Regions from separate parts of the Pseudoduganella sp. R-43 genome, predicted to be linked through region 2. Evidence: predicted binding sites of a transcription regulator. Region 2 holds the regulator's gene; each other region holds the start of a gene.
The links. Region 2 encodes NrdR, which represses ribonucleotide reductase genes. Its sites were predicted from a motif close to CACNANATNTNGTG; they were not measured.
Positions count from the first base shown of each region.

Region 1: a site for NrdR is predicted at 1,991-2,004, ahead of ACN9M3_RS26200 (ribonucleoside triphosphate reductase). Genes of this name have one in related genera too.
Region 3: a site for NrdR is predicted at 5,950-5,963, ahead of ACN9M3_RS27785 (ribonucleoside-diphosphate reductase subunit alpha). Genes of this name have one in related genera too.

Region 1 covers NZ_CP183988.1:5,734,189-5,743,922, reverse strand. The annotation lists gene ACN9M3_RS26215 (CHASE domain-containing protein) at 1-1,286, shown strand, start outside; gene ACN9M3_RS26210 (hypothetical protein) at 1,304-1,540, opposite strand; gene ACN9M3_RS26205 (low molecular weight protein tyrosine phosphatase family protein) at 1,554-1,877, opposite strand; gene ACN9M3_RS26200 (ribonucleoside triphosphate reductase) at 2,015-3,736, shown strand; gene nrdD (anaerobic ribonucleoside-triphosphate reductase) at 3,747-3,920, shown strand; gene ACN9M3_RS26190 (anaerobic ribonucleoside-triphosphate reductase activating protein) at 3,880-4,623, shown strand; gene ACN9M3_RS26185 (alpha/beta hydrolase) at 4,628-5,506, opposite strand; gene ACN9M3_RS26180 (NIPSNAP family protein) at 5,523-5,828, opposite strand; gene ACN9M3_RS26175 (hypothetical protein) at 5,944-6,306, opposite strand; gene ACN9M3_RS26170 (hypothetical protein) at 6,490-7,152, opposite strand; gene ACN9M3_RS26165 (DUF4240 domain-containing protein) at 7,350-7,856, opposite strand; gene ACN9M3_RS26160 (hypothetical protein) at 7,849-8,316, opposite strand; gene ACN9M3_RS26155 (hypothetical protein) at 8,430-9,386, opposite strand; gene ACN9M3_RS26150 (sugar phosphate isomerase/epimerase family protein) at 9,411-9,734, opposite strand, start outside.
Region 2 covers NZ_CP183988.1:2,543,828-2,553,561, forward strand. The annotation lists gene tolQ (protein TolQ) at 1-127, opposite strand, end outside; gene ybgC (tol-pal system-associated acyl-CoA thioesterase) at 146-544, opposite strand; gene ACN9M3_RS11630 (SDR family NAD(P)-dependent oxidoreductase) at 664-1,407, opposite strand; ZMP/ZTP riboswitch at 1,622-1,732, shown strand; gene glyA (serine hydroxymethyltransferase) at 1,814-3,058, shown strand; gene nrdR (transcriptional regulator NrdR) at 3,137-3,610, shown strand; gene pilV (type IV pilus modification protein PilV) at 3,671-4,294, shown strand; gene ACN9M3_RS11650 (PilW family protein) at 4,291-5,166, shown strand; gene ACN9M3_RS11655 (pilus assembly PilX family protein) at 5,177-5,749, shown strand; gene ACN9M3_RS11660 (type IV pilin protein) at 5,746-6,189, shown strand; gene ACN9M3_RS11665 (GspH/FimT family pseudopilin) at 6,117-6,743, shown strand; gene ribD (bifunctional diaminohydroxyphosphoribosylaminopyrimidine deaminase/5-amino-6-(5-phosphoribosylamino)uracil reductase RibD) at 6,740-7,834, shown strand; gene ACN9M3_RS11675 (riboflavin synthase) at 7,846-8,460, shown strand; gene ACN9M3_RS11680 (hypothetical protein) at 8,686-8,835, opposite strand; gene ACN9M3_RS11685 (hypothetical protein) at 9,046-9,558, shown strand; one part of gene ACN9M3_RS11690 (IS3 family transposase) at 9,618-9,734, shown strand, end outside.
Region 3 covers NZ_CP183988.1:6,085,402-6,095,135, forward strand. The annotation lists gene ACN9M3_RS27770 (DUF2345 domain-containing protein) at 1-1,242, opposite strand, end outside; gene ACN9M3_RS27775 (cupin domain-containing protein) at 1,279-1,650, opposite strand; gene ACN9M3_RS27780 (ribonucleotide-diphosphate reductase subunit beta) at 1,737-2,843, opposite strand; gene ACN9M3_RS27785 (ribonucleoside-diphosphate reductase subunit alpha) at 3,022-5,916, opposite strand; gene ACN9M3_RS27790 (sigma-54-dependent transcriptional regulator) at 6,254-7,774, opposite strand; gene ACN9M3_RS27795 (ATP-binding protein) at 7,771-9,417, opposite strand; gene ACN9M3_RS27800 (PP0621 family protein) at 9,426-9,674, opposite strand; gene ACN9M3_RS27805 (cytochrome C assembly family protein) at 9,671-9,734, opposite strand, start outside.

The sequences.
Region 1 (9,734 bases), 3.2 Mb from region 2:
CGCTGGCGCAAAAGCTGCGCGTCACTGCCGACGAATTGCGTGCGTTGCAGGATAGCGCCATTGTCGGCATCGGCTTGTTCGCCAACGGGCTGATCGTGCGCTGCAACCGCGGGCTGGAAGAGATGATGGGTTACCAGCCGGGCCAGTTGGCGGGCCGCTCCTGCAATATGCTGACGGGCGGGCTGAGCGATCCCTTTGCCTGCGTGGCCGATGGCACGCCGATGCATTTCGAGCTGGAGCTGGCCAGCTCCAGCGGCCGGCGCCTGTGGTGCATGGTGAACGGACGCATGCTGGACGAGAATGAGCCGCGCAAAGGCTGCGTCTGGGTCATTATCGATATCACGGAGCGCAAGCAGACCGAGGCAGCGCTGGTCGACACCAAGCATGGCCTGGAGCGCAGCCTGAATGAGCTGGCACTGCAAAAGTCTAACGTGGAAATGGCGCACAAGGATCTGTCGGCCGTGCTGCTGACGTTGAAACAGGCGCAGGCCAACCTGATCACGTCCGAGAAAATGGCATCGCTGGGCGCGCTGGTAGCAGGCATTGCGCACGAACTGAATACGCCGATCGGCAACAGCCTGCTGACCGCGACGGCCTTGAGCGACATGTGCAAGGAGTTTGAGCGCCAGCTCTCCGAGGGCGGCATCAAGCGCTCGGCCCTCGATACGCATCTGAAGGATGCGCGTATGGCGTGCTCGATCATCACCAACTCCCTGACGCGGGCGGCTGACCTGATCCACTCCTTCAAGCAGGTGGCGGTCGACCAGACCTCCGACAAACGGCGTTCGTTCAACCTGCATGGCGTGGTGCACGACACGCTGGCGACTTATTCCGCCCAGCTGCGCCGTGCCAACTGCGAAGTGAAGGTGTGGATGCCGGAGACGCTCAACTTCATGTCCTACCCCGGCAGCGTGGGCCAGGTGCTGAGCAACCTGATCCAGAACGCCATCATGCATGCCTTCGAGGGCCGGGAGTCCGGGCATATCACCATCAGCGCCGTCGAGATGGACGAGGATAATGTCGAACTGCGCTTTGCCGATGACGGCAATGGCATGAGTGCACGCACGCTGCGCCAGGTGTACGATCCCTTCTTCACCACCAAGATGGGGCAGGGCGGGTCAGGGCTCGGCATGAACATCGTCTACAACCTCGTTACCGGCGTCTTGCGCGGGACCATCCACGTTGAATCCGAGCCTGGAAAAGGCACTACCGTGATCATGACCTTGCCGCGCCAGGTTCCCGCGAAGGAGGAACTGGCGGAAACCGACCTGCTTCACGCGCAGTAGTCGGGCAAAGCCAGAAGTCAGGTGCGCAAGCCTTCCAGGATTTTCAATGCAGCACGCTCCGCTTCGCCTTCGGCGGCATGCTGGTCCAGAAAGGTCTGGTCTGCCGACACGCGTCGCTTCGGATAGATATGGGTCATATGCATCGGGTTCGCGGAAGGGGCGAAGATGGAGACGTAGGCGCCCCATTGCTCCGTGCCTTCAAGCAGTTCGCCGGTGTACTCAATCTCGTAGTCATCAACGCTTTTGGTAGGCATCGTCATTCCAGGATCAGCGCAGGAACTTGCCGGCTTTGGCTTCGAGGAGCCGAACCAGTTCGGCCTGCATGTATTCGTAGTCGTCAGGAATGTCGAGGCAAATCACGCGCTTCCCGTTCAGGTGCGCCCTGAAATCGCGGGAGAGGCGGTTGCGGTGAGTCTTCTCCATCACGAAGATGATGTTGGCCCACGCGATCTGCTCGCTCGACAGGGGGACGTCGGCGTCATTGCCCAGGCCTGCGGAATCGGTCTCCACATCGGGCCAGCTCGCGAATACATGCTCCGCTGTCGGGCTGCGCAAGCGATTTTGCGTGCAGATGAAGAGTGCTCGTTTCATGGTATAGGCGAATTTTGCACGAATCTTATCAAATTTAAACCAGATCAAGGAAATCAAAAATCAGCGCCGTCAAGTCGCTGTTCACTACATTTAGTGTGTAATATCCATCGAAACACAACATGTAGTTTAAGAGAATAATGAACCCTGCCCGCAAGACTACCGTGGACGTGGAGTCCTCGATCAATGAATACCTCCAGCAGCTCGACTGGCGGGTGAACGCCAATGCCAACCAGGGCTATTCGCTGGGCGGCATGATCCTCAACATTTCCGGCAAGATGGTCGCCAACTACTGGCTCGACCACGTCTACCCGCGCACGGTCGGCGAAGCGCATCGCAATGCCGATATCCACATCCATGACCTCGACATGCTGGCCGGGTATTGCGCCGGCTGGTCGTTGCGCACGCTGCTGAACGAAGGCCTGAACGGTGTGCCGGGAAAGGTGGAATCGGCGCCGCCGAAGCACCTCTCCAGCGCCGCCGGCCAGATCGTGAACTTCCTTGGCACCTTGCAGAACGAATGGGCCGGTGCCCAGGCTTTCAGCTCCTTCGACACCTATATGGCGCCCTACGTCCGCAAGGATAGGCTGGGCTATGAACAGGTACTGCAGACCATGCAGGAACTGGTCTACAACCTGAACGTCCCCTCGCGCTGGGGCACGCAAACGCCTTTCACCAACCTCACTTTCGACTGGACCTGTCCGGAAGACTTGCAGGAGCAGGTGCCGGTGATCGCCGGCGAAGAGATGCCGTTTACCTACGGCGACCTGCAGGCCGAGACGGACATGATCAACCGCGCCTACATCGAAGTGATGATGCGCGGCGACGCCAAAGGCCGCGCCTTCACCTTCCCGATCCCGACCTACAACATCACGCCGGACTTCGACTGGCACAGCCCGAATGCCGACCTGCTATTCGAAATGACTGCCCGCTATGGCTTGCCTTACTTCCAGAACTTCGTGAACTCGGAACTCAAGCCGAACATGATCCGCTCCATGTGCTGCCGCCTGCAACTCGACCTGCGCGAACTGCTCAAGCGGGGCAACGGCCTGTTTGGCTCGGCCGAACAAACCGGCTCGCTGGGCGTGGTCACGTTGAACTGCGCCCGCCTTGGCTACCTGTATGCAGGCGACGAGGCGGCGCTGTTTGCACGCGTGGACGAACTGCTTGAACTGGGCAAGACCAGCCTGGAGATCAAGCGCCAGGTGATCCAGCGCCTGATGGATGGCGGCCTGTTCCCCTATACCAAGCGTTACCTCGGCACGCTGCGCAACCATTTCTCCACGCTTGGCGTGAATGGCATGAACGAAATGCTGCGCAACTTCAGCGGCGACACGGAAGACATCACCACCGAAGCCGGGGCCGCGCTGGCGATACGCCTGCTCGATCACATCCGCGCCCGCATGCTGGAGTTCCAGGAAGAGACAGGGCATATGTACAACCTCGAGGCTACGCCGGCCGAAGGCACAACCTACCGCTTTGCCAAGGAGGACCGTGCCCGCATGCCGTCGATCCTGCAGGCAGGCACGCCGGAAATGCCTTACTACACCAACTCTTCGCAGCTCCCGGTGGGCTTCACCGATGACCCGTTCGAAGCGCTGGAGCGGCAGGACGAGCTGCAACGGAAATACACAGGCGGCACCGTGCTGCACCTGTACATGACCGAGCAGGTATCCAGCGCCGATGCCTGCCGCCACCTGGTGCAGCGCGCACTGACGCACTTCCGCCTGCCGTACATCACGGTGACGCCGACGTTCTCGATCTGTCCGAAACACGGCTACTTGAGCGGCAAGCACGAATTCTGTCCGAAATGCGATGAGGACATCCTTGCGCGCAAGACGCGCGAACTTTCACTTGACTAAGGAGATAGGCATGACCGCCAAGCAGCCAAACCAGGAAATCGCCCTCACCGACGCAGAGCGCCAGCCTTGCGAAATCTGGACGCGTGTAATGGGGTATCACCGCCCGTACTCGTCCTTCAACGTTGGCAAGAAGGGGGAATTCAATGAGCGCACTTATTTCGTCGAGCGCCGGAACAATGGCTGACAGGGAGCTCAAGGTCGGCGGCTACGCCAGGTTTACCTCGACCGACTATCCCGGCGAGCTGGCAGCCGTTGTGTTCGTCCAGGGCTGTCCCTGGCGCTGCGGGTACTGCCACAACCCGCACTTGCAGCCCAGGGACGTTGCGCCGGCGATCGCCTGGCGCGACATGCTCGCTTTTCTCGCCGGCAGGGCAGGGCTCCTTGACGCCGTGGTGTTTTCCGGCGGCGAGCCGACCCTCGATCCGGCGCTGGAAGACGCGATGCGCAGCGTGAAAGCGCTCGGCTTCAAGGTGGGCTTGCACACCGCAGGCATCTACCCTGAGCGCCTGAAGCAGGTGCTTCCGCTGACGGACTGGGTAGGCCTCGACATCAAGACCTCATTCGAGGCCTACGATGAAATCACTGGCGTCAGCGGCAGCGCGCAAGCAGCGCGCACCGCCGCCCGCATTGTCATTGAGAGCGGCGTTCCGTACGAATTCAGGACCACGATCCATCCCAAGCTGACTACACCCCGGCACCTGGCCGCGTTGGTGGAGCAGATTTCCGGCATGGGCTGCGAGACGTATGCACTGCAGGATTTCCGTTCGGTTGGCTGCCGCAGCCAGGATTTGATCAATTCCGCCAGCGAAGGCGTTTTGCACGGCGAATTGGCCGGCCAGGTGAAGTCGCGGTTCCGCCAGTTCACGCTTCGGCAAGCGAATGGCTAGCTGATCACTTCACCAGCATGGCATCACGCAGGATCGACCCCGCCATGTCCAGGGCTTGTTTGCCTTCCTTCAGTTCCTGGTAATAGTTGGGCCAGAAGTGGAACATCTTCGGCCATATTTCGAGCCGCACGCGTACGTCGGCGATGGTGGCTGCACGGGCGAGGGCGATGGAATCATCGAGCAGCGCTTCAGTGGCGCCGACGAAGATGTTGAGCGGGGCGATGCCGTGCAGATCGGCGAAAACAGGGGAGGCCAGGGGCACGTTTCGCGGCCGGTCGCCGAGGTATTGCTCGGCCAGGAACAGCATGAGTTCGCGGTTCAGCACCGGGTCGCATTCGGCGTTTCGTGCGTAGCTGCCTGCCGCAATGGTCATGTCGGCCCAGGGCGAGAACAGGACCGTGCTCGCCGGCTGGGGAAGGCCCAATTCCCGCAAACGCACCAGCATGGCGATGGCAAGGCCGGCGCCCGCGCTATCGCCTGCCACCGTGAGCTGCATGCCTCGATCAAGCAAATACTGGTATCCGTTAACGGCATCGTCCAGCGCATCAGGGAAGGGGAATTCGGGCGCGCGCCGGTAGTCCAGGGCGAAGGTCTTCATTTCCGCCGCGCGACCCAGTTCGCTGACAAAATGCCGGTGGCTTTCCAGGGAACCCCATACGAAGCCGCCGCCGTGCAGGTAGAGGATGACGCCGTCTTCGCGCGCGTCCGAAGTGAAGGTCCATTCGGCGGGAACGCCGTTCGCCATGACGGGAGCGACGCTGACGTCCGCGGCAGTCGGATAGAGCCCGGCCAAGGCATCGCACGCCTCCCGGCGCTGAGCGATGGTGAGTTCTGTCGGCCGTGCACGAAACATCGCTTCCAATCGATCGAGCTCGTTTTCCATTGTGCGTGAGCGCCTTTCAAGCGAAAACCGGGCGGAAGAAGCTTCGTTCGTAACTGACGATACAACGGGTGTCTTCAGCATACTTGAAGGCAGCCTGGCACTCCGGGTCTTCAAGGGACTTGATCCTGTACTCCTCATACTTCGCAAGGCTCGGGAACGAGAACATCGCGAGTGCGACGTTGTTCGCGCCTTCGGAAGGCATGAAGTAGCCATGGTGCGCGCCGCCAAACTTCTCGACTAACGGAATCCAGATTTTCCCGTAGTGTTCAAATTCCTGGAGCTTGTACGGATCGATGATGTAGCGAAGGTAGCAGGTGATCATAGGGCTTCTTCAGGCAGACGGTGCGCCCTAGTATAAGTGAGGCGGAATCTATCCGCTCGCATTGCGCGGTTTTCGCAACATCAGGACCGCTGGAAATTGCGGAGGAGGGCTGTCATCATGGGGCGCCTAGCCAGAGAAGGGCACCGACGGCGAAGAAGACCATCCAGGAAAGGTGGCGGCCGCGGGTGAAGTAGAGAGGGAACAGGCCGGATACCATTGCGACGATGCTAAAGACCTGAAGAACCGTCCTGGTTTCGACCGGCTTTCCCGATGCCAGTAAAACAATCGCCGCGATCCCCCACCAGGCCAAGGTGAGAAGATGCCAGACAAATCTGAGTGTTCCGGTTGTGAAGTGGGTTCCGCCGAAGAGCTGGGGCAGGTTGTCGCGCTTGAAGAGGCGCATGAGGATATAGCGCTCGCCCAGGTAAGAGTGTGCGATGCCTGTGAAGAAAAGCAGCAATACGGCGATGGTCAGCATTTCCTGCTCCGTGGAGCGCGTCCTCGCAGGATTTCAAGCCGGTTCGACGGCGCGTCCGGGGCGCTGCGCTCCGGATGGCACCATACGCGGTATTCCAGGGCAGTAGGGTAGGGCATGTTTTGTATGGAACTTGAAAGGCTGGTTGAAAGGAACGCTGCATATGAGCGATGAAACCACCGATATCTAGTAGAACTCTCCAATTTCGATAATCGATTGCGCGCGCAAGGCGTTTCGCAGCGCCTCGACAAATTCGCGGTTTGGCAAGGAGCGAATTTCATCGGCAAACGTGGGCAGGTCCTTGCCAAAGTCGAAGATTACCGCCGCGCGCCAATATCCTTTGCATTCCGTTGAAGCGAGATGCTCCTTCGCGTAATCCTCGACGTGCAGCTTTACCTTCGGCGCTGTCGTATTCGTGGACGGGAATGACTCGGCGTAGGCCGTCCCATATGGTTCTTCGTCCTGGTAAGCGATGGTGGGCGCCTCCAGCAGCTCGAAGAAAAGCCCTTCACAGCTCCACTGAATCCTGTAGTCCTCGCCAACTATGACGAGGATCTCCGAAAGATAGCGCTCCTCGTCCTCGCAATCATGGAAAGAAGGACCCGCAAGGCGAGCGACTGTCCCCCCACTTGGGCCTGCGAACTTGAACACTTTGCCCGCAAGGCCTTTCGGAATGCTTGCATCGGTGGTCCGGCTTTGCTTTCCGGACGTGAGGTCGACGATCTCCAACAGCTCGTCGTTAAGGCCCCAAGATCCGAGCACCTTGTTCACGCGCTCGAACGTGTCCTGCTCAGGATGCCAGTTCTCCTGATCCACTACGAAGAAGTGGCGATATTCAACTCCCATCATTTCCCCCCAACGAAAGTGGCGATCGCGAGTAGCTGCTTTCCGCGTATCGCTGCCCCTGTTCCGAAGGAGACCTTGCGAACAGGGATGCTGGCGCAGTGCGCCGCCAGCGCTGTTGCGGCGACGTGGACAGAGGCGAGAGCGCAGAGAAGAGCGAAGGTTTGGACCAGCCAGGGCATCATTTCACCTTGACATTACTATCAGCCGAACCTCCTGGTAAGCTCGGGGAACCGGGCATCCAGGTCCTCTTCTTCCCATGGCGAGCCTTCAATTTCGCCTCCCTTTGGCAGGTCGTGCTCGGGGAAGTCATCGTACGATTTGCCAGTTTTTTCCTCCCAGGCCTGCCAGGCGATGTACTGGTAGCCCTCGACCTGGCACTCGCCATCATGGTCCTCCACGACCGCTGCAAGCGAATCGGCGTTGGACATTGCGGCTTCGTAGACTTTCTCGCCCCGGGAAATCAGCCAGCCCCTGAAATCAAGGAAGCCGTCGTCCGAGCATCCTCCACCAATGATGTAGGCCGCGCCCCAAAGGTCCCAATGGTAGGCCCGAGCATGGTACTCGGACAAATGACGGTCGAAGGACACGATTTCTTCGGGCGACATCTCTGCGAGCAGTTCACCAAGCGAGTCAAGCTGCCGCTCCGGATCGCCGCCGGCAGCGTGCCGCGACTTGTCGATGATGTTCCAGAATCCTGCTTTATCCATGGATGTTCTCCGTGCTGATTTTGTGTTGGGGAGCCGGACCTGGCACCAGGAGCAGCGTGTAAAGGAATGCGCCAAGGACGGAAGCCGGCAGCGGCAGCACGAACCAGATGATGATTGAAATTATGTCGAACTCCGCGCCCTGAATGGGGAAGGTATGCAAGATGGCAAACCATGCGCTCTGTAGCGCTCCAACGATCGCGGCGTTCAGGTAGCGCTGATTGGCAGCCAATGACGCGGTCATGTAGCCGCCGATGATGCTGGCGAAAATTTGCGTAGTGATCGAAGCTTTCTGATACCAGGGGCTTCCGACCGCGGCCGTGATTGCCTGGCCCAGGTCTGTTCCCTGGTTCATGCCGATCCATACCAAAACATTGACGGCGATGGTGCCCAGGATGTTGACGAGAGCGAGAGCGGCGGCGGTGCCGAGAAAGACTGGAATGGTCCTGTTGGTGTAAGTCATAAAGGCTCGGCGCGCATTTTTGCGGGATTAATTATTGCGGATTTGCAATTTAAAGTATGCCAGTTAATTGCAAAATCGCCAATCCCGTGGATGTGCCGCGCGGGGCTCTGCTTCTAGCGTTTTTCGAGCCGGTCGATCAGTTCAAGCACCTCCTGCCGCTTCACGAAGGTGGCGGCATTGCGGGAGTTCGGGGTGGGGAGGGCGCCATTCGCGACCAGCAGTTGAATAATCTCCATGCTGCCGCCGACGATCGCAGCGTCGAAGGGGTTTCTCTTTCCGGGGACATAAGCGCTGGCGTTGGCACCCGCTTTCAGGGCTTTCCGTACCTCCGCAATATCGTTGTAGGCAGCTGCGGCGGCCAGGCGCTCATTGTGATCCATCCCTTGATAGTTACGCAGCGTTGCTGCGTCGAATTCAGGCAGGGATGCTCCAGCCTGCAGGCCTATCGTCAGGCGTGAATTTGAAACGAAATAGTGTGGAGGCACGAAGAGGTTGTACCGGGTGTTTTCCTTTGGCTGTCCGGGCGGGGTGTAGAGCTCACCTTTCAGCACGCGTCCCGCAGCATCGAATCTGGCGCCTCGGCAAGGATCGAGAAACAGCGCCTGCTTCTCCTGGCGGCGATCGGGCTCCTGGAATTGCAGCGAACATCCCGAGTGCGGACTCCATGCTGCAATCACCAGGTATTCGTCTTTGAATGAGCGATAGCGTGTCTTTTCTATCGGCGGCTGGCCGAACATGAAGAGTCGCGTCCACGCGGACGATGCGGAGGTCTGGTTGGAGGCGGCGATCGACTCAGCCCAGTTTTTTCCTTCCGGGTCGGCGAGCTGCGTCGTCGGGCCGCCGCGCAGATATTCAAGGTCTTCGGCCGTGCGACGGTAGATCCACACCGGCGCGTCAACGTAATCGACCTTGACCGGCTTGCCTGGGGCAACGGCGGCCAGGTCGACGTCGACGCGATTGTTTGCCTTCTGCAGCTGGGCGCGGATGTAGCTGGCCGGGAAGTCGTCCGCCAGCGCGGCCGCGGCGTGGCAGCAACCCGCAAGAACCAACATGGAGAATAGGCGTTTCATCTTCAGCTCAATCTGCCACCGGCATTATATGCAATAGCGCTTGCGCAGCAGGTCCAGCATCGCCACGTTCTGCTCCCACGCATTGCTCACCGGCTGGCCGGTATAGGGCAAGGTGAAAGTATAAGGGGCCGGACCAAACTCCGGCGTGAGCGTCATGCGTTCGGCGCCGTCGTTGCGGCGCAGTTCGATGATGCGGTCCCACCAGGACAGGTGGGCCTGCAGCGCATCGGCATTCTCCGGCGCGCGGAAGTCGGCCACTTGCGGGCCTTGCTGGTGGCCTACGCGCGCGTGGATGTGGCGCACGCGCGGCAGTACCTTGGCCAGTGTCAGCTCCTGGTCTTCGAGCAG
Region 2 (9,734 bases):
ACAGCTTCTTGAAGATATAGGTCCAGCTGATAACGGAAACCGCAAGCAGCAGCGCCATGATCAACTGAACGATCAGGTGTGCGTTGGTGATGAGGGCGATGAAGGAAAGGTCTTGGGTGACGTTCATTGTTTCTCAATCTAATTATTATGCGCGCATGCGGGCCGCAACGGCATCAGGCACGGCGCGTGGGCGCAGGGCCGAGTCGACGCAGCCTACTTTTACGTGGGCAGTATTTAAGAGGCGGTCGCCGCACCACGCCTCCTGTACAAACTGGATCGAAGCGCGGCCCAGTTTATCAATACGAAGCGTCAATTTTATTACATCGTCTAGTCGCGCTGGCGCGTGGTAGTCCGCGCTGACATTTTTGACAACAAACATGGCGTCGTGCTCACGCAGGAGGATATCCTGGTTAACGCCGAGGGAGCGCAACCACTCAGTGCGTGCGCGCTCGAAGAACTTCAAATAGTTCGCGTAATAGACAATTCCGCCGGCGTCCGTGTCTTCGTAATAAACACGGACATCCCAGGTGAACTCAGACGACATAGATAGAAGAGCTACTAAGTGAGAATCGGCAACATTTTACGCCAAATGAATCAGCGACAAGGCATTTTGCACAATCTCGTAACAATTGCTTACGGTTTTCCCTTATATGGGGCGGCATTTTAGCCGCGTTTGATCGCGAATGGCGAGAATCCTTGGCAGGTTGGCATCAATTCGATGGAATTTACATTAATGTGTTGCGGCAATGTTGCAATCCAGAAAGCCGTGTTGGCGATATCGTCGGCGGTCAGCGGGGTGGTGCCTTCGTAAACCTTGGCTGCGGCAGCGTCGTCTTTCAGGCGCACGTTGGAAAATTCGGTGCCGCCGCACAGGCCGGGGGCGATATTGGTAGCGCGCACACCGGTGCCGATCAGGTCGGCGCGCAGGTTCAGCGTGAATTGTTCGACGAAGGCCTTGGTGGCGCCGTACACATTGCCGCCGGGATAAGGGTAGGCGCCAGCGACGGAGCCGAGGTTGATGATGGTGCCGCGGCCGCGTTCGACCATGCCTGGCAGCAGGGCACGCGTGATGGTGACCAGGCCGGTGCAGTTGGTGGCAATCATGGTTTCCCAGTCTTCCAGGTCGGCTTCGTGGGCGCCTTTGATGCCGAGGGCGAGGCCGGCGTTATTAATCAGGACGTCGACTTCTTTCCAGTCGGCGGGCAAGGACGCCAGGGCTGCGTGGATCGCGCCTTTGTCGGTGACGTCGAGCTTGACCGGCAGCAGGTTCGGGCCGAGTTCGGCGGCCAGGGCTTCCAGGCGCTCGGCGCGGCGGCCGGCGGCGATGGCCTTGTGGCCGTTCTTCACGAAAACACGCGCCATCGCGGCGCCAAAACCAGCGGTTGCGCCGGTAACTAACACGATCATGGTCGAACTCCCAATGTTAACTTGGGGGATTCTAACGCCAAACCGGTAAGGCGGGGTCAGACCCGCAGGGTCAGACCCCTGTGCGCAGAGGGTGCCTGACCCTGCGGGTCAGGCACCGGTTTACCGGTTTTAGGCCGAATAACCCCCGAAATCCGCCGAATCCGGCCAAACGATTGCCGGATCTGGCCACTTAATCTACAATCTTGGCTCCATTACTGTCTCACGTAACTGGCGAAAAACTAGCTGGCGCTTGCGCTGCTGGTGAGAGGTGGGCAACCACCGGGGAACGTGAGATCTCAAACAGCCGTTCGCCTGGGCAGCCACGATGGAAACCTGCGTTTCGGCTGCCCTGTCACTTTTTGGCTCCCGATTCGATCCAATCTGCCTTAAAAACTGGAGTAATTTCATGTTCGCAAAAGATCACACCCTCGCCAACGTTGACGCGGAGCTGTTTGCCGCTATCCAGAACGAGAACAAGCGCCAGCACGACCACATCGAGCTGATCGCTTCTGAGAACTACACCTCGCCAGCCGTAATGGAAGCCCAGGGCTCGCAGCTCACCAATAAATACGCCGAAGGCTATCCTGGCAAGCGCTACTACGGTGGCTGCGAGTACGTGGACGTCGTCGAGCAACTGGCAATCGACCGCGTGAAGCAGCTGTTCGGCGCCGAAGCAGCCAACGTGCAGCCTAACTCCGGTTCCCAGGCTAACCAGGGCGTGTTCTTCGCTGTCCTGAAACCAGGCGACACCATCATGGGCATGTCGCTGGCGGAAGGCGGCCACCTGACCCACGGCATGGCGCTGAACATGTCCGGCAAATGGTTCAACGTCGTTTCCTACGGCCTGACCGCTGAAGAAGACATCGACTACGACGCAATGGAAGCCCTGGCCAAGGAACACAAGCCTAAGCTGATCATCGCCGGCGCGTCCGCCTTCTCCAAGAAGATCGACTTCGAGCGCTTCGCCAAAGTCGCCAAGGCCGTTGGCGCCTACTTCATGGTCGACATGGCCCACTACGCCGGCCTGATCGCCGCTGGCCTGTATCCGAACCCGGTTCCGCACGCCGACTTCGTGACCTCCACCACCCACAAGTCCCTGCGCGGCCCACGTGGCGGCATCATCCTGATGAAAGCCGAACACGAAAAGATCATCAACTCCGCGATCTTCCCTGGCATCCAGGGCGGCCCGCTGATGCACGTAATCGCCGGCAAGGCAGTGGCCTTCAAGGAAGCCCTGTCCCCTGAATTCAAGGCCTACCAGCAGCAAGTGGTGAAGAACGCCGACGTGCTGGCCAAGACCCTGATCAAGCGCGGCCTGCGCATCGTTTCCGGCGGCACCGAGTCGCACGTGTTCCTGGTCGACCTGCGCGCCAAGAACCTGACCGGCAAGGAAGCGGAAGCGATCCTGGGCCAGGCGCACATGACCTGCAACAAGAACGGCATCCCGAACGACCCGCAGAAGCCATTCGTGACTTCGGGCATCCGCCTGGGTTCGCCAGCCTTCACCACCCGCGGTTTCAAGGAAGCCGAAGCGGAAGAAGTGGGCAACCTGATCGCCGACGTGCTGGATAACCCGCACGATGCAGCAACCATCGAGCGCGTGAAAGCCGCTGTGAAGGTGCTGGCTGACAAATTCCCTGTTTACGCCTAAGCAAGCGGTTGGTACTATCGAGGCGCCGGATCGTAAGGTCCGGCGCTTTTTCATTCAATAATAAGAGACGCTCAATCCATGAAATGCCCGTTCTGCCAGCACGATGATATCCAGGTCCTCGACACCCGCGTGTCGGAGGAAGGGGACGCCATCAAGCGGCGCCGGCGCTGCGTGAACTGCGACAAGCGCTTCACCACCTGGGAGCGGATCGAACTGACCATGCCTTATGTGGTCAAGAAGAACGGCAGCCGCACCGAGTATTCGGCCGACAAGCTGCGCGCCAGCCTGATGCTGGCCTTGCGCAAGCGCCCTGTTGCCGCCGAGTCCGTTGACAAGGCGGTTTCCTCGATCGAAGAAAAGCTGCTGACCAGCGGCCAGCGTGAAGTCGATTCGGTCTTCGTCGGCGAACTCGTCATGGCCGAGCTCAAGCGCCTGGACAAAGTGGCGTATATCCGCTTCGCATCCGTCTACAAGAACTTCGAAGACCTGGCCGAATTCCAGGACGCGATCGAAGAAGTTGGTGACGGTCAAGAGCTCTCTCCCAAGGCTTGATATTTCTCAAACCCGCGAGTCCTCTGCTGACTAATTTGATCAGCAGGGGAGGGCTGTGCCATGCATCGTCCATTTGCTGGGTTCACCATGGTGGAAGTGTTGGTTGCCGTGCTGCTGCTCGCCGTCGGCCTGGTCGGCGCGCTGGCGATGCAGGCCCACGCCATGCGCACTCGACAGGAGTCGAGCCTGCAGACCGAAGCCCTGCAGGCTGCCGCCACGCTTGCTGACCACATCCGCGCGAACGCCGCGCAGTCCTCCGCTTACCTGGGATTCGAATTCGACGCCAGCGATGCCAGCGGCGTTTCCGGCGCACCGGCTTCCTGTGCCGGCGCGCCCTGCGATTCCGGCGCCATGGCGCGGCAAGAGCTGGAAGAGTTCCGCCGTCACCTTGCGGCTGTGCTGCCGCAAGCCCGCGCCGTCATCTGCCGCGACGCCGACACGGCGCCGGGCGGCCAGTTGCAATGGCCATGCTCCGGTGGCGCCGATGCGCCCGTCGTCATCAAGATAGGCTGGCGCTTCCGGCGGCCAGATGGGGCTGCTGCCGGTTTGGCCACCGTTCCAGGCGTTGCTTTGCCCATCGCGCTGGCCGATCCGCCACCCTTGCCCGGCCCACCGCCAGCGGCGCCCGCCCAGCCGGCTCCAAACGATCCGGTTGATCCGCCAGCCGCAGGAGACATGCAATGACAGTACGCCAGCATGGCCTGGCCATGGCCGAAGTCCTCGTCGCGATGGCGCTCAGCCTGTTGGTAGCGTTGGCGGCCGCCTCCCTCCTGCACGCGTCCGATAGCGACTTCCTGCATAACGGCGCTAATACCCGCATTGACGATAGTGGCCGCTTCGCACTGGCAATCATCGGCCAATCCCTGCGGCAGGCGGGCTATCCCGGCGAGCCAGGCGCGGAGGTCGCCGCCGCGCCAACGTCGCCCATGGCCATCGAAGGCCGCGACGCCGCAAGTGTGGCAACCAACGCCGACGGCCTCGGCCCAGCGCTGCCAGCTGTCAACGGCAGCGACGTACTCGCCATTCGCTATGCACCTGCAGCAATCGCCGGCGCGGAGGGCGGCGGCGCCATGCTCAATTGCGCCGGTTTCCCGGCCGACCCAGGCGAATGGGCCTGGAGCATTTTCTACATTGCCCAAGCTGGAGACGGCGTTGCTGAACTTCGCTGCAAATACAAGGGGGAAAACGGTTGGGGCTCGGACGCCGTGGTGCGTGGGGTGGATGCCTTCCACGTGCTATATGGCGTCGATACGGATAGCCCGCGCGACAGTATCCCCAACCTTTACCTGACCGCCAGCGGCATCGATGCCCTCGATGCCGCGCTTCCCGTATCCGAGCGTGCGCTGCGTCCTCATTGGCGCCGCGTCACCAGCGTTCGCATTGCCTTGCTGCTGCACGGTGAGCGCGGTTCGCGTGCGGGCGGCCGGCTTGGCAGCTACGATTTGCTGCCGGGCCTTGACCCGGGCGCACGTATCGACGAAGCCGGTTTGCCGCAGCCGATGCAGCGTCGCGCGCGCCGGCTGTTCGCGGCGACGGTCGCCTTGCGCAACCATTAAGGAGAGCACCATGCATGAATACCAGCGTGGCGTCACTCTTCCGGTAACGATGCTGTTGCTGTTCGCCGCCCTGACGATCGGCGCATCGGCCGCACAAATGGCGATGCTGGGCGAGAAGGCCGCCCGCGCTGAACGGGACCGCCTGCTTGCCTTCCAGTCTGCGGAGGATGGATTGATGGATGCAGAACGCGATATCAATGCCGGCCTTGGCCAGCCGCTCGACGTGCCCGCCACGCCGGCGCAGCCCGGGAGCGCGGCTCCCGCCTGGCAAACCGTTGACCTTGCAGGTATCGGAGGTACGGAATACGGCGCGCTGACCGGCGCCGCAATGGAGACAGGGCAGGGCGTGCTGCCATTTCGACGCCCGCGCTACCTCGTGGAGCGCGTCGGGTACACGCCAGCCGGAGCGCCGCCGTCCCACTATTACCGCGTGACGGTAATCGGCTTCGGCACGCGCCCCGGCGCCGAGACCGTGATGCAGGCCAGCTACACGCCCCCGGTACCGGTGCGACGCCACAGCTGGCGTGAAATCATGGATTGGCAGGCGCTGCACGATGCCGCCAGCCGCGAGGAGGAACAATGACCGCGCGCCCATCCGCCGGCGGCACCTTGCTTGGCATGCTGACCACCCTGATCATCATCGGCATTCTCTCGGCCGTGGCGATACCGGTCTGGAGCGAAGCGGTCATCCGCATGCGCCGCAGCGAAGCGCAGGCCGCACTACAAGAGCTGATGCAGCAGCAGGAGCGCCACTTCACGCGGTTTAGTAGCTACGCCGCGTTTTCGGCGAATACCGCGAGCGACTTCCGCTGGTGGTCGGGCCGGAACGCCAGGACCAGTGCTTACGAGCTGGAAGGCAAGGCCTGCGATGGCCAGCAAATCCGCGACTGCATCCAGCTTGTGGCCACGCCCGGCACGCCCAATGTCGACAGCCGATTCAGGGACCCGCAATGCGAACGCCTCATACTCACCAGCAGCGGGCTTCATCTCGCCACCGGGCCTTCCCGCAGCTGCTGGCGCTGAAGTGGGCGACGCGCCAGCAAGCGGGAAGGCGCCCCGGCTTTACGCTGCTGGAGCTGATGATCGTCCTTGCCATCCTCTCCATCCTGTTTGCCACCGCGCTGCCGAACCTGAGCAATATGCTTGCCGGACGCCAGCTGCGCACCGCTTCGGCCGAGCTGCTGGCGGCAATCAACGACACCCGTGCCCAGGCCATCGCCCGCCGCCGCGTGGTCACCCTGCTGGCCGAAAGCGGCAATTGGCAGCAAGGTTGGCTGATTGTCATCGACGCCAACGCCAACCGCAGCCTGGACGAAGGAGAGGCAATCCTGTCCCGCCACAGAGCCGCGCTCGAGCGCCTGCAGGTAAGGGCCAGGTTCACCGACAACACAGCCCCGGCCTATATTTCATATAATGCAGCAGGACGAAGCTGCCGCGCCGCCCACCCGAATGCCGCCAACTTTGGCACCATCACGCTTGAACTGGCCGGTGCGCAGCGCAATATCAAGATCAATATGCAGGGCAGGGCGCGCTTATGCGATCCCGCCCTGGAACCGGCAACCTGCGCAAGCATATGAATATCAACAGCGACCTCGAAGGCATGCAGCTTGCCCTGCTATGGGCAGAAAAAGGCCTGTTCACCACTTCACCGAACCCGCGCATCGGCTGCGTGATCGTGCGCGACGGCGTCGTGATCGGTGAGGGCGTGACGCAAGCCGCCGGCCAGGACCACGCCGAAGTCCAGGCTCTGAAAGACGCCAAGCGCCGGGGCCACGACGTGCGCGGCGCCACCGCCTACGTCACGCTGGAGCCGTGCAGTCACCATGGCCGCACGCCGCCCTGCGCCGACGCGCTGGTGCGCGAAGGACTGGGCCGCGTTGTCGCGGCGATGGAAGACCCTAACCCGCTGGTTGCTGGCAACGGCATGGCCCGCCTCTCGGCTGCCGGGATCGAAGTCGCCAGCGGCCTGCTGGCCGACCAGGCCTATGAAATGAACATTGGCTTCTTCCACCGCATGCGCCACGGCCTACCGTGGGTGCGCATGAAGACTGCTGCCAGCCTCGATGGCATGACCGCCTTGCACAACGGCCAAAGCCAGTGGATCACCGGCCCCGAGGCGCGCGCCGACGGCCATGCCTGGCGTGCCCGGGCCTGCGCCATCCTGACCGGCATCGGCACGGTGAAAGCCGACGACCCGCAACTGAATGTGCGCGCTGTCGAAACGCCGCGCCAGCCGCGCCGAATCGTGGTCGACAGCAAACTGGAAATCAGCCCGCAAGCGCGCGTGCTGCAAGGCGGCGGAACCTGGATCGTCGCTGCCGGCCATCACCCGGAAAAGGAAGCAATCTTGCGCGACCAAGGCGCCGAGATCATTGTGCTGCCCAACGCGCATGGCAAAGTCGACTTGCCGGAGCTGATGCGCGAGCTTGGCCGCCGCCAGATCAACGAGCTGCACGTCGAAGCAGGCGGCAAGCTGAATGGCTCGATGATCCGCGAAGGCTGCGTAGACGAGCTGCTGGTCTATCTCGCGCCAACCCTGCTGGGCGATGCACAAGGCATGTTCGCCCTGCCAGCGCTGACTGAGCTCAGCGGCAAGCACAGCCTGAAATTCCACGAGGTTAAGCAAGTCGGCGCCGATTTGCGTATCCTTGCCCGATTCAACCCTTAATAAAGATCACTATGTTTACTGGAATCGTAGCCGCGGTCGGCAAAATCAAAACCGTAACTCCGCTGGAAGGCGGCGCTGATGCAGGCGTGCGCCTGGATGTGGATGCCGGCGGCCTGCCGATGGCAGATGTCGGCCTGGGCGACTCGATCGCCCTGAACGGCGCCTGCATGACGGTGGTGAAAAAGACCGCGACCGGCTTCACCGTCGACGTTTCGCGCGAGAGCCTGAACAAGACCGTCGGCCTGGACACCACCACCGAAGTGAACCTGGAAAAAGCCCTGACCCTGGCCGAGCGCCTCGGCGGCCACCTGGTCTCCGGCCACGTCGATGGCATTGGCGTGGTGCGCAAGTTCGAGCCGGTCGGCGAGTCGCACGAACTGGTGATCGAAGCCCCGCGCGACCTGGCGAAATACCTGGCCTACAAGGGTTCGGTGGTGGTGAACGGCGTGTCGCTGACCGTCAACCGCGTTGAAGACAGCGCCACTGGCTGCTCGTTCTCGATCAACCTGATCCCTCACACCATCCAGGTCACCACATTGAAGCACTTGAAGGCCGGCTCCAAGGTTAACCTCGAGATCGACCTGATTGCCCGCTATGTGGAGCGCATGCTGTCGTTGAAATCCTAAATGGATATATCGATTTCATTCGCCAGCCGACCAACAACAGCTCTTGCCGAGCTCTGAGTTGGACCGCTAACGGCCAAAAGCTGCCTGCGGCGAGTGCGTAAATTTTTGGAGCTTTCATGGGGCCGCATCGGGTCAACATCATTAACCTTTTGGACCTTATCGCATCGCGCAGCGAGCAGCTTGAATACCAAGGATCAGCGCCAGTGAGGCGTTCATAAAGAGCCACTACAGCTCTGTGGGCAGCGCGACCTCATCGGACGCATGATTGTCGATGATCGGCAGGGCGGCGATGAGCATTGAGCTTAGTCGCTGCTGTGCCTTGCCGGCCCGCACCTTGCTGCGCAGGAATCGCGATATTGAACCTGCCTTCGCCATAAGGAACTCCGCAAGAATGGGGGGGGGCACCGCGGAATGCTACCTTGGGGCGGCCGTTCGCAAAGTTCGTTAAGCCGCGCAATCGCGCTGCACCACGTAAAATGGCGGGTTCGTTACCTGAATTCACCCCCCAATGCGGATATTGCATCTTATTCGGAATGGCCTCATTCTGTTTCTGGCGCACTCCCGACTCAGAATTCGGCGACCGCAGTGAGTGTCGTCTACAAGGATGGCGCAGATGTCTGGACGGGTGGGCGCGATGGCGTCTGGCACTACGCCGCTGGTATCCGGACGCGTGTTCCTTTGCCCGATTACGTTAACGTGATGCAGTTCCATGCAATCGCCCGGGATACGGAGGGCGGCTTGTGGGTTTCGGCTCGTGGGGCCGGCGTCATACGCTTGAAAGATGGTGCCTGGCAGCGTGGCGGCGGATATCGGGAACTGGAAACGTATGCGAGTTCGATTTCGCGCGATCGTCATGGAAAGATGTGGTTCGGATACCCGAATAATGGCATCCGCATGCTCGACAAGAACACCGTTCGATCGTACGGGGAGGAAGACGGTTTGGCGCTTGGGGCCACCCTGCAAATACTTGGCGATGGAAAGCGCGCGTGGGTTGGCGGCTCAGACGGCTTCAATTACTTCGATGGCACCAGGTTCCACCGGCTTGTCGGCGAAGGGGATGATCAGTTCCTCGGAGTGTCGGGAATCGTTGAATATTGAGGTAACCTGACTTTTTCGGACACTCTCGTTTGTTAAACTTAGCAACGGGAGAAGCATTTATGAAATCGAAGACATACACACCAGAGTTCAGGGCAGAGGCGGTCAAACTAATCCTCGCACAGGGACTGACGCTGGAGGAAGCCGCGCAGCGGCTCGACATTCCTAAGGGAACACTG
Region 3 (9,734 bases), 3.3 Mb from region 2:
GTTGCCGCAGGCGTCCAGCCGCTTCCAGGCGGAGATCAGGAGCGACTTGGCGGTACGAATGGCGCCGCTGTCGTTGGTGGCCAGCTCGAAGCCCTCGCCGCGCGGGTCGGCTTCGCCGTCGCAGCGCGGATGGGTCAGATAACCGAGGTTCAACTGGCTGTGTCCATGTTCACTGGCCAATTGGGCGCTGATCTGGCCGGGCGTATCGTCCATGCGCAACTGGTTATAGCGCTGCGCCTTGACCTCTTTGCTCTTGATGCCGGACAGGTATTTGTCGCCGGGCAGTCGGCTGCGGTGGCTGAATGATGGCGGGTTGGTCTTGCCGCCATGTACGCGGCCGATGATCAGTGGCTTGTCCGGGTCGCCGCCGAGGAAGACGCAGATCACTTCGTCGCCGGCGCGCGGGAGGGAGATCGCGCCATACTGGGCGCTGGCCCAGCCGCTGGCCACGCGCACCCAGGCCGAATCGCGCTCGCTGTCGGACGCGCCGGCGCCGTTGGCGTGCTCATGGTCTTCGTTGCGGCAGCCGGCAAAGCGGATCTTGACGCGGCCCAGCGCATCGCAGTGGATTTCTTCGTTGACGGGGCCGACCACCGTCACGCTCTGCGCCTCGGTGCGCGGCAGATCGATGCGTGGGTCGTAGCGCGGCACGATGGGAATGCCGCGCCTCATGCAAGTAAAGCGATTGGTGTAGCGCACGCCGCGTTCGGCACTGGCCTGCTCCATGCCATTGCTGTCGGTACGCCAGTGATTGAGCGCGAACAGCCGGCGCACGCGGTCGTCGAATGCTTTGGGCAGGTTGTTTTCGGCCTCCACACGCAGTTCGGTGATGACAAACTCACGCTGCTCTTCCGAATGCGACTCCAGCTCCGGATGGCCGCTCACACGATTCCACTGGCCTACGCACATATTGCGGTCGCTGCCCTCGCCCTGGAAGAACTTGGACTCGTATTCATGCCGTTGCATGCGCAGGGTGCCCAGGCTACGGTAATCGGCGTCGTTGTCACCCGCATGCGGCACATCGACCAGGTAATCATCAAGGCCACTGGCGAACTGGTTGCCAAGCTTGCCCTGGTCAGCCTCGCTGAGGTTCTGGCTACCCATGGACCAGGCCTGGGCGTAATCCCAACTGCGGCGGCTCACGCTGCCGGCGCTCAGTTGCCGCACTGCGTGCCATGTCGTGATGGTGTCGCGCTGTTCGGTACCGTTGTCACGGTGGTAGCGAATGGGGCACGATTGAATTTTTTACATTGACAAGGTGCGGTCTGTCACTTTCTTTCAGACCGGACGCAACTGATCGGCAAGGCTCCGCGTTTTTGTCGTAACTTCGGTACCGGTATGAAGCGTCGATTTTCGTTCGATCAGCATGATATGGCACTCCTCAACAGCGACGGGATTGTGCCTGACGCCTTTCGGAACGACGAAAGCCTCCCCTTCACGGAGCACCACCGTTCTGTCTTCCATCTCGATAGTTAAAGAGCCTTTGAGAATATAAAAAAGCTCGTCCTCGTTATCGTGGCTGTGCCAGGTGAGCGAGCCAAGTACCTTGGCAACTTTGACGAACGAGTCGTCCAGTTCTGCCACTACGCGGGGCGACCAGTGTTCAGTAAGGCCTGCCGCGATCTGGTTCGGAGAGACAACGTTGGTCATTGCATACCTCATTTAGGAGAACATCTTATTTCCTGGCTTCAGATACAAAAAAGCCCGGCAGTGCCGGGCTTTCCAGGTAGCAGGGTTTAATCCCAGCTCAACGCGCCGCCGGTCTGGTACTCGGTGACGCGGGTTTCGAAGAAGTTGCGCTCTTTCTTCAGGTCGATCATTTCCGACATCCATGGGAATGGATTCTCGTCCTGGTCGAACAGGGTTTCCAGGCCGATCTGGGTGGCGCGGCGATTGGCGATGAAGCGCAGGTAGCCTTTGAACATGGCTGCGTTCAGGCCCAGCACGCCGCGTGGCATGGTGTCTTCCGCGTAGCGGTATTCCAGGTCCACGGCTTGCAGGAACAGGCCCTTGATCCCTTCCTTGAAGGCCGGGGTCCACAGGTGCGGGTTTTCCAGCTTGATGGTGTTGATCAGGTCAATGCCGAAGTTGCAGTGCATCGATTCGTCGCGCAGGATGTACTGGTATTGCTCGGCGGCGCCGGTCATCTTGTTCTGGCGGCCCAGCGCCAGGATCTGGGTGAAGCCGACGTAGAAGAACAGGCCTTCCATCAGGCAGGCGAACACGATCAGGGACTTCAGCAGCTGCTGGTCGGTCTCGATGGTACCGGTCTTGAAGGCCGGGTCGGTCAGCACGTTGATGAACGGGATCAGGAACTGGTCCTTGTCGCGGATCGACGCTACTTCGTTGTAGGCGTTGAAGATTTCCTGTTCGTCCAGGCCGAGGGATTCGACGATGTACTGGTAGGCGTGGGTGTGGATTGCCTCTTCGAACGCCTGGCGCAGCAGGTACTGGCGGCACTCAGGGGCGGTGATGTGGCGGTAGGTGCCCAGCACGATGTTGTTGGCTGCCAGCGAGTCGGCGGTGACGAAGAAGCCCAGGTTGCGCTTGACCAGGCGGCGCTCGTCTTCGGAGAGGCCGTTCGGGTTCTTCCACAGCTCGATGTCGCGCTGCATGTTCACTTCCTGCGGCATCCAGTGGTTGGCGCAGCCGGCCAGGTATTTGTCCCAGGCCCATTTGTACTTGAACGGGACCAGCTGGTTGACGTCGGTCTGGCCGTTGATGACGCGCTTGTCGTCGGCGTTGACGCGCAGGGCGACTTGCTCGGCGGTGGCTTCGGCGGTGGCGCCCAGTGGTGGGGTTTGGCGCGGTGCTGCCGCGGCTTCATCATCCCAGGATAGCATTTGTTTTTTTCCTCTTAGATTTACTCTTCTTTAACCGGTAAACCGGTGTCTGACCCATAGGGTCAGACACCTTCTGCTCGACCGCCGACGGTATTGTTACAGCCGAGGACTTTGTGCAGACGGGGTCTGACCCAGCGGGTCAGACCCCGGTTTACCGGTTCTAACTATGACTATTGTATTACTGGCAGGCTTCGCATTCCTCGAAACCTGGGTCACCAGGACGCAGGTAGCAGGCGGCGCCTTCGGTTACCTCGGCAGTCACTGCCGCCGGGGCATCCGGCACGTTCGCGGACACGGCGTTCAGGGCGCCGGTGCGGGTGGTGGATTTCTCCATGTGCGACGCTGCAATGGTGCGCAGGTAGTAGGTGGTCTTCAGGCCGCGCAGCCAGGCCAGCTTGTAGGTTTCGTCCAGTTTCTTGCCGGAAGCGCCTGCCATGTAGATGTTCAGCGACTGTGCCTGGTCGATCCACTTCTGGCGGCGCGATGCTGCTTCCACCAGCCAGGTTGGCGACACTTCGAACGCGGTGGCGTAGATGTCGCGCAGGTCTTGCGGAGCGCGGTCGATCTTGCTCAGCGAGCCGTCGAAGTACTTCAGGTCGGCGATCATCACTTCGTCCCACAGGTCGCGTGCCTTCAGGTCGCGCACCAGGTAGGCGTTGATCTCGGTGAATTCGCCGGACAGGTTGGACTTCACGTACAGGTTCTGGAAGGTCGGTTCGATGCAAGCCGACACGCCGATGATGTTCGAAATGGTTGCGGTCGGGGCGATCGCCACGCAGTTCGAGTTGCGCATGCCGAACTTGGCGATGCGTTCACGCACCGGGGTCCAGTCCATCGCGGACGACAGGTCCTGTTCCAGGTAGCCGCCGCGCTGTTCCGCCAGCAGGCGCACCGAGTCTTGCGGCAGGATGCCACGCGACCACAGGGAGCCTTCGTACGACTCGTAACGGCCGCGCTCTTCCGCCAGCTCGGTCGAAGCCAGGTAGGCGTAGTAGCACACGGCTTCCATCGAGGTATCGGCGAAGCTCACCGCTTCCATCGAGGCGTATGGCACGCGCATCATGTGCAGGCAGTCCTGGAAGCCCATCACGCCCAGGCCGACCGGACGGTGGCGCATATTGGCGTTGCGTGCTTTCTCAACTGCGTAGTAGTTGATGTCGATCACGTTGTCCAGCATGCGCATCGCGGTGCGGATGGTCTTCTGCAGCTTGACGTGGTCGATCTTGCCCTCTTTCATGTGGGCCGGCAGGTTGACGGAACCCAGGTTGCAGACGGCAATTTCGTCGTCATTGGTGTTCAGGGTGATCTCTGTGCACAGGTTCGACGAGTGCACCACGCCCACGTGCTGCTGCGGCGAACGGATGTTGCACGGATCCTTGAAAGTGATCCATGGGTGGCCGGTTTCGAACAGCATGGACAGCATCTTGCGCCACAGGTCCAGCGCTTCGATCTTCTTGAACAGGCGCAGTTCGCCGTTGGCTGCCTTGGCTTCGTAGCCCAGGTAGGCTTCTTCGAATTCCTTGCCGAACTTGTCGTGCAGGTCAGGCACGTCGGATGGCGAGAACAGGGTCCAGGTGCCCTTTTCCATCACGCGCTTCATGAACATGTCCGGAATCCAGTTCGCGGTGTTCATGTCGTGGGTGCGGCGGCGGTCGTCGCCGGTGTTCTTGCGCAGGTCGAGGAATTCCTCGATGTCCATGTGCCAGGTTTCCAGGTAGGCGCAGACGGCGCCTTTGCGCTTGCCGCCCTGGTTCACTGCCACGGCGGTGTCGTTCACCACTTTCAGGAACGGCACCACGCCTTGCGACTTGCCGTTGGTGCCCTTGATGTGGGCGCCCAGTGCACGCACCGGGGTCCAGTCGTTGCCCAGGCCGCCGGCGAACTTGGCCAGCAGTGCGTTTTCCTTGATGGCGTCGTAGATGCCTTCCAGGTCGTCGGACACGGTGGTCAGGTAGCAGGAGGACAGCTGCGAACGCTGGGTGCCGGAGTTGAACAGGGTCGGGGTCGACGACATGAAGTCGAAGGTCGACAGCAGGTTGTAGAACTCGATGGCGCGCGCTTCGCGGTCGGTTTCGTTCAGGGCCAGGCCCATGGCGACGCGCATGTAGAAGGCCTGCGGCATTTCGATGCGCACATCGCGCACGTGCAGGAAGTAGCGGTCGTACAGGGTTTGCAGGCCGATGTAGCCGAACTGCAGGTCGCGGTCGGCCACCAGGGCCTTGGCCAGCTTGGCCAGGTCGAACTTGCCCAGTTCTTCGTTCAGCAGTTCAGCGGCGATGCCCTTGGCGATGTACTGCGGGAAGTATTCGATGTAGGCGGCAGCGGCGCCGGCTTGCGGAACTTCCTTGCCGAACACTTCCTTGCGGATGGTGTGCAGCAGGATGCGGGCGGTCACCTGGGAGTAGGCCGGGTCCTTTTCCATCAGCGCGCGGGCAGCCAGGATGGCGGACTTGTGCAGTTCTTCGACCGGCACGCCGTCGTACAGGTTCTTCACGGTTTCGGCCAGGATGGCGTCGGCATCGACGTGCTTTTCCAGGCCCTTGCAGGCGGCGCCGATCAGGTCGCGCACTTCCTGCATCACCAGCGGACGGGATACGCCGTTCTCGGTGACGTTGATCTGCGGCTCAGCGGTCGCGGTGGCGCCGGCTGCCTCTTTCTTCAGGCGGCGTTCTTCCATGTGCTTGGCGCGGTACAGCACGTAGGAGCGTGCCACGTCGTGTTCGCCGGAGCGCATCAGGGCCAGTTCAACCTGGTCTTGCACGTCTTCGATATGGAAGGTGCCGCCGGCTGGCTGGCGGCGCATCAGGGCGCTCACCACGTTCTTGGTCAATTCTTCCACCAGTTCGCGGATGCGGGCGGAAGCCGCACCCTGGCCGCCGTTTACTGCCAGGAAGGCCTTGGTCATTGCCACGGCGATCTTGGATGGCTCGAAAGCGACCACGGCGCCGTTGCGGCGGATGATGCGGTAGTCGGCCATTTGGCTAGCGGAAACAGCGACGCCGCCAGCGGTTTCGCCAGCGGAAACAGGCACTTGAGGCGCCTGAGTGGTGGAAATATCTTGAGTAGATTGCATTTATGCTCCGCGTATTCAGTATTTGTTAATGGCCACTATATCTAGTGGACCATCGAATTCTGTCCACTAATTGTAGTGACGTGATTCGGATCGTACAAGGTGAAATTTTTTCGTTTAGACCACGTTTTCTTATTGACTTTTGATATCCCCCATCGCTACAGGCGATCGGCGGTGAGCGAGCACTAACACAGCTTTTTGCGTGCTGATTTAATAAGCAATGTTGCGGCGCAGCACACGGTTGTGCGTTGGCGAAAACGCTACATCAATCAAGGGGATTTTCGCGGCGGACCGGGATTATAGACCAATCGGGCGGCGGGCGCCCCGCCGCCGCGAACTGCTAGCCTGGGTCCTGGATGTTCAGCTTCTGCATCTGGTAGCGAAGCTGGCGGTAGCTGATGCCCAGCAGCTGGGCGGCCTGGGTGCGGTTGTAGTTGGCCTGGGCCAGGACACGCGTGATGATGTCGCGCTCGACCGCTTCCAGGTAGGCCGGCAGGCTGCTTGCCTGGACATTGAACGCCGGCAGCTGCGGCATGGCCGGCGCGCCGCCTGCTGCGGCCGCCCCTGCAGGGGCTTCGGCCGGCAAGCTTGCCACCGGCGCTGGCGTGGCGGCCGGGCTGGCCGGCTGGGCGGCAGCCTGGCTGGGCTCCGGGCTGGCAGGAGCGGCTGGCGCGGCCACGGGCGCAGGGCTTGGCACTGGCGCCGGCAGCGAACCGCCTTTCAGCGCCAGGTCTTCCGCCGAGATCACGCCATCATTGGAAAATGCCAGCGCGCGTTCCAGGATATTCTCCAGCTCCCGCACATTGCCCGGGAAGGAGTAGCCTTTCAAGACGTCCAGCACGCCGGGCGCCAGCACCACCTTTTGCTCAAAGCTCCCCAGCCGCGCCAGGATGGCTTCGACCAGTTCGTCCAGGTCGTCAAGCCGCTCGCGCAAGGGCGCCAGGCGCAGTTCGATCACGTTCAGGCGATAGAACAGGTCCTGCCGGAACAGGCCGTTCTCCACCAGTTTTTCCAGATTCTTGTGGGTGGCTGAAATGATCCGCACGTCGACCGGCTCCTCGGCCGTGGCGCCGATCTTGCGCACGCGCCGTTCCTGGATCGCGCGCAGCAGCTTGACCTGCATGGCCAGCGGCAGGTCGGCCACCTCGTCCAGCATCAGGGTACCGCCGTTGGCAGCCTGGAAGAAGCCGTCGCGCTCGTCGGAAGCGCCGGTGAACGCGCCCTTGCGGTAGCCGAAGAACTCGGCCTCCATCAGGGCTTCCGGGATGGCGCCGCAGTTGACGGCGATGAACGGCTTGTCCGCGCGCGAGCTCTGGGCGTGGATTTCGCGCGCCGCCAGCTCCTTGCCGCTGCCCGACTCGCCACTGATGGCAATCGGCGCCATCGAGCGCGCCAGCCGGGCAATCTGGGCGCGCAGGGCCTGGATCGCAGCCGAACTGCCGCGCAGCCTGCCTTGCGCCTGTCCGCGCGCCGGGGCGGCAGCCGGGGCGCTGTCGCTCAGCTTCAACGCCGACTGCACCAGCACGCGCAACTGCTCCAGCTGCACCGGCTTGCTCACATAGTCAAAGGCGCCCGCCTTCAGCGCCACCACGGCATTTTCGGCACTGCCGAAGGCCGTCACGACTGCAATCGGGATATTCTTGCCGCTGGCAGCCACCTCGCGCACCAGGTCCAGCCCAAGGCCGTCGGGCAAGCGCATGTCGGTCAGCACCAGTTGGAAGTCTTTTTCGGCAAACAGCTGGCGTGCTTGCTGAAGTGTTTCGGTGCTGTCCACGTCCAGCCCCATCTTCAGCAGGGTAATTTCCAGCAGTTCGCGCAGGTCGGCTTCATCGTCGACGACCAGGACACGTGGAGAAGTCATGTGTTTTTCGCAAATGTAATCACAAAACGGCCGCTCGATTTGCGCGCACCGCCCTCTGTCACGCTGGCTTCGAAGCGGTGTTCGTAGTCCAGCATGGCTTCGTTATTCGAGCACAATTCACGCGCCAGATACAGCCCCAGGCCCGTGCCTTTGCTCGACGTAGTATAAAACGGCTCGAACAGGTGGGCCCGCACCTGCGGCGAAATGCCGGGGCCATCGTCCTGCACGTGCAGTTCCAGCGGCCGGCCGGCCACCTGCACGATGAAGACGCGGATGCTGGCCGGCGTGCCGCTGGCGTAGCGCACCGCGTTGTTGAGCAGGTTGATCAGCACTTCGCGCAGGTGCAGCGGATCGAAGCGCACCACCACCTGGCGCATGCCGCCCAGGCAGACGATCTTGCTGTCCAGCTTATGGGTTTCGTCGAATTCCGCCTTCAAGTCATTGAGGAAGCTTTCCAGCTCCATCGGCTCATGGTGGTTTTGCGCCTTGCGCGACAGTTGCAGGATGTCTTCCACCATGCGGTTCACGCGTGCCACATTGTCGGCGATGATCTTCAGCAGGCGCTTGTGCACGGGCGCGTGCAAATCCTCTTCCAGCAGCGAATTGGCGTGGCCGATGGCCGACAGCGGATTGCGCACCTCGTGCGCGATGCTGGCGGTCAGGCGGCCCATCGAGGCCAGCTTGAGCTGCTGCGCCTTTTCCTCGATGCTGGTCACGTCTTCCAGGAAGATCACGTTGCGTTCCACGTCCAGGCCGTTGGTATCGGCGGCGGCGAAACGCAGTTTCAGGTGCAGCGCTACGTCGCGCCGCGAATTCCAGGCAGCCGTCATGTCTTCCTTCCGGGGGTCCTCGAACGGCTTGACGGTGATGAAGGCGCTGGCCTGATGCGGGTCGTTGCGCCAGGTTTCGTAAGCGAGCACAATCGGCTGCAGGGCTGCGCCATCCAGCATCTGCGCGGCGCCGCCCAGCATCTGCTGCGCTGCCGGATTGCTCATATGGATGGTGCCGTCCGCTCCCACCACCAGGATGCCGTCGGCCGAATGCGCGATCACCAGGCGGTTGACGGCCTGCTGCACGCCGATTTCAATGCCGCGCTGCGCCGCCAGTTCTTCCTGGCCGATCAGGCGCGCCGCCATGCGGTTCACCACCAGCGTCACGGCAAACCAGGCGACGCCGTACAAGCCGGCCTGCAGCACCGACGAATCTTCCCCGGCAATGGCGAAGTAGGCGCTATGGGCCAGCATGAACAGCGTGGCCAGCGAAGCACTGAACAGCGACAGCACCAGCGGCGCCAGGATGGCGCAGCCGGCCAGCGGGAACAGGTACAGGATGGCCAGGCCGGAGCGCAGGCCGCCCGATGCAAGGTACAGCAAGGAGATGCAGGTCAGGTCGCAGGCCACCTGCGACATCAGCTGCAGCATGAAATGGCGGCGCCAGCGGATAGCCAGCACCTGCATCCCCACCGCCAGCAGCAGGTAGGCGATGCACACCTGCACCGACAGTTCCGGGAGCGTCAGCTTGCCGGCGCTGAAGTACAGCAGCAAGACCAGGGCAATGACGATGCGGGTCGCGCCCAGCGCCTTCAGCGAGCGCCAGAAGGTGTCGCGCGAGGCGGCCGACAGGGTATGGAGACGGGCGAACACGCTGCGGCTTAATGCGGGGCGTGCGCCGCGCAGCAGTAGTCACGGCCGTTGGCAGGCACGTTTTCGGAGGCAGGGAAATGCACGCCGCAATGGGCGCATTGCAGCATCTTCTCGGCCTGTTGCGGCTCGGCCGCGCGCGGCTGTTGCGGCGCAGGCGAGCTACCGCCCTGCGGCGGGCCGCTCATCTTGCGCAGCTTGCTGCGGACGGCGGCGATGACCAGGAAGATCAGCGCCAGCCAGAACAGGAGTCGTGTCATGCCAAACCTCGATGTAAAACCACTTCCAGGACAAAACGGCTGCCGACATAGGCCAGCAGC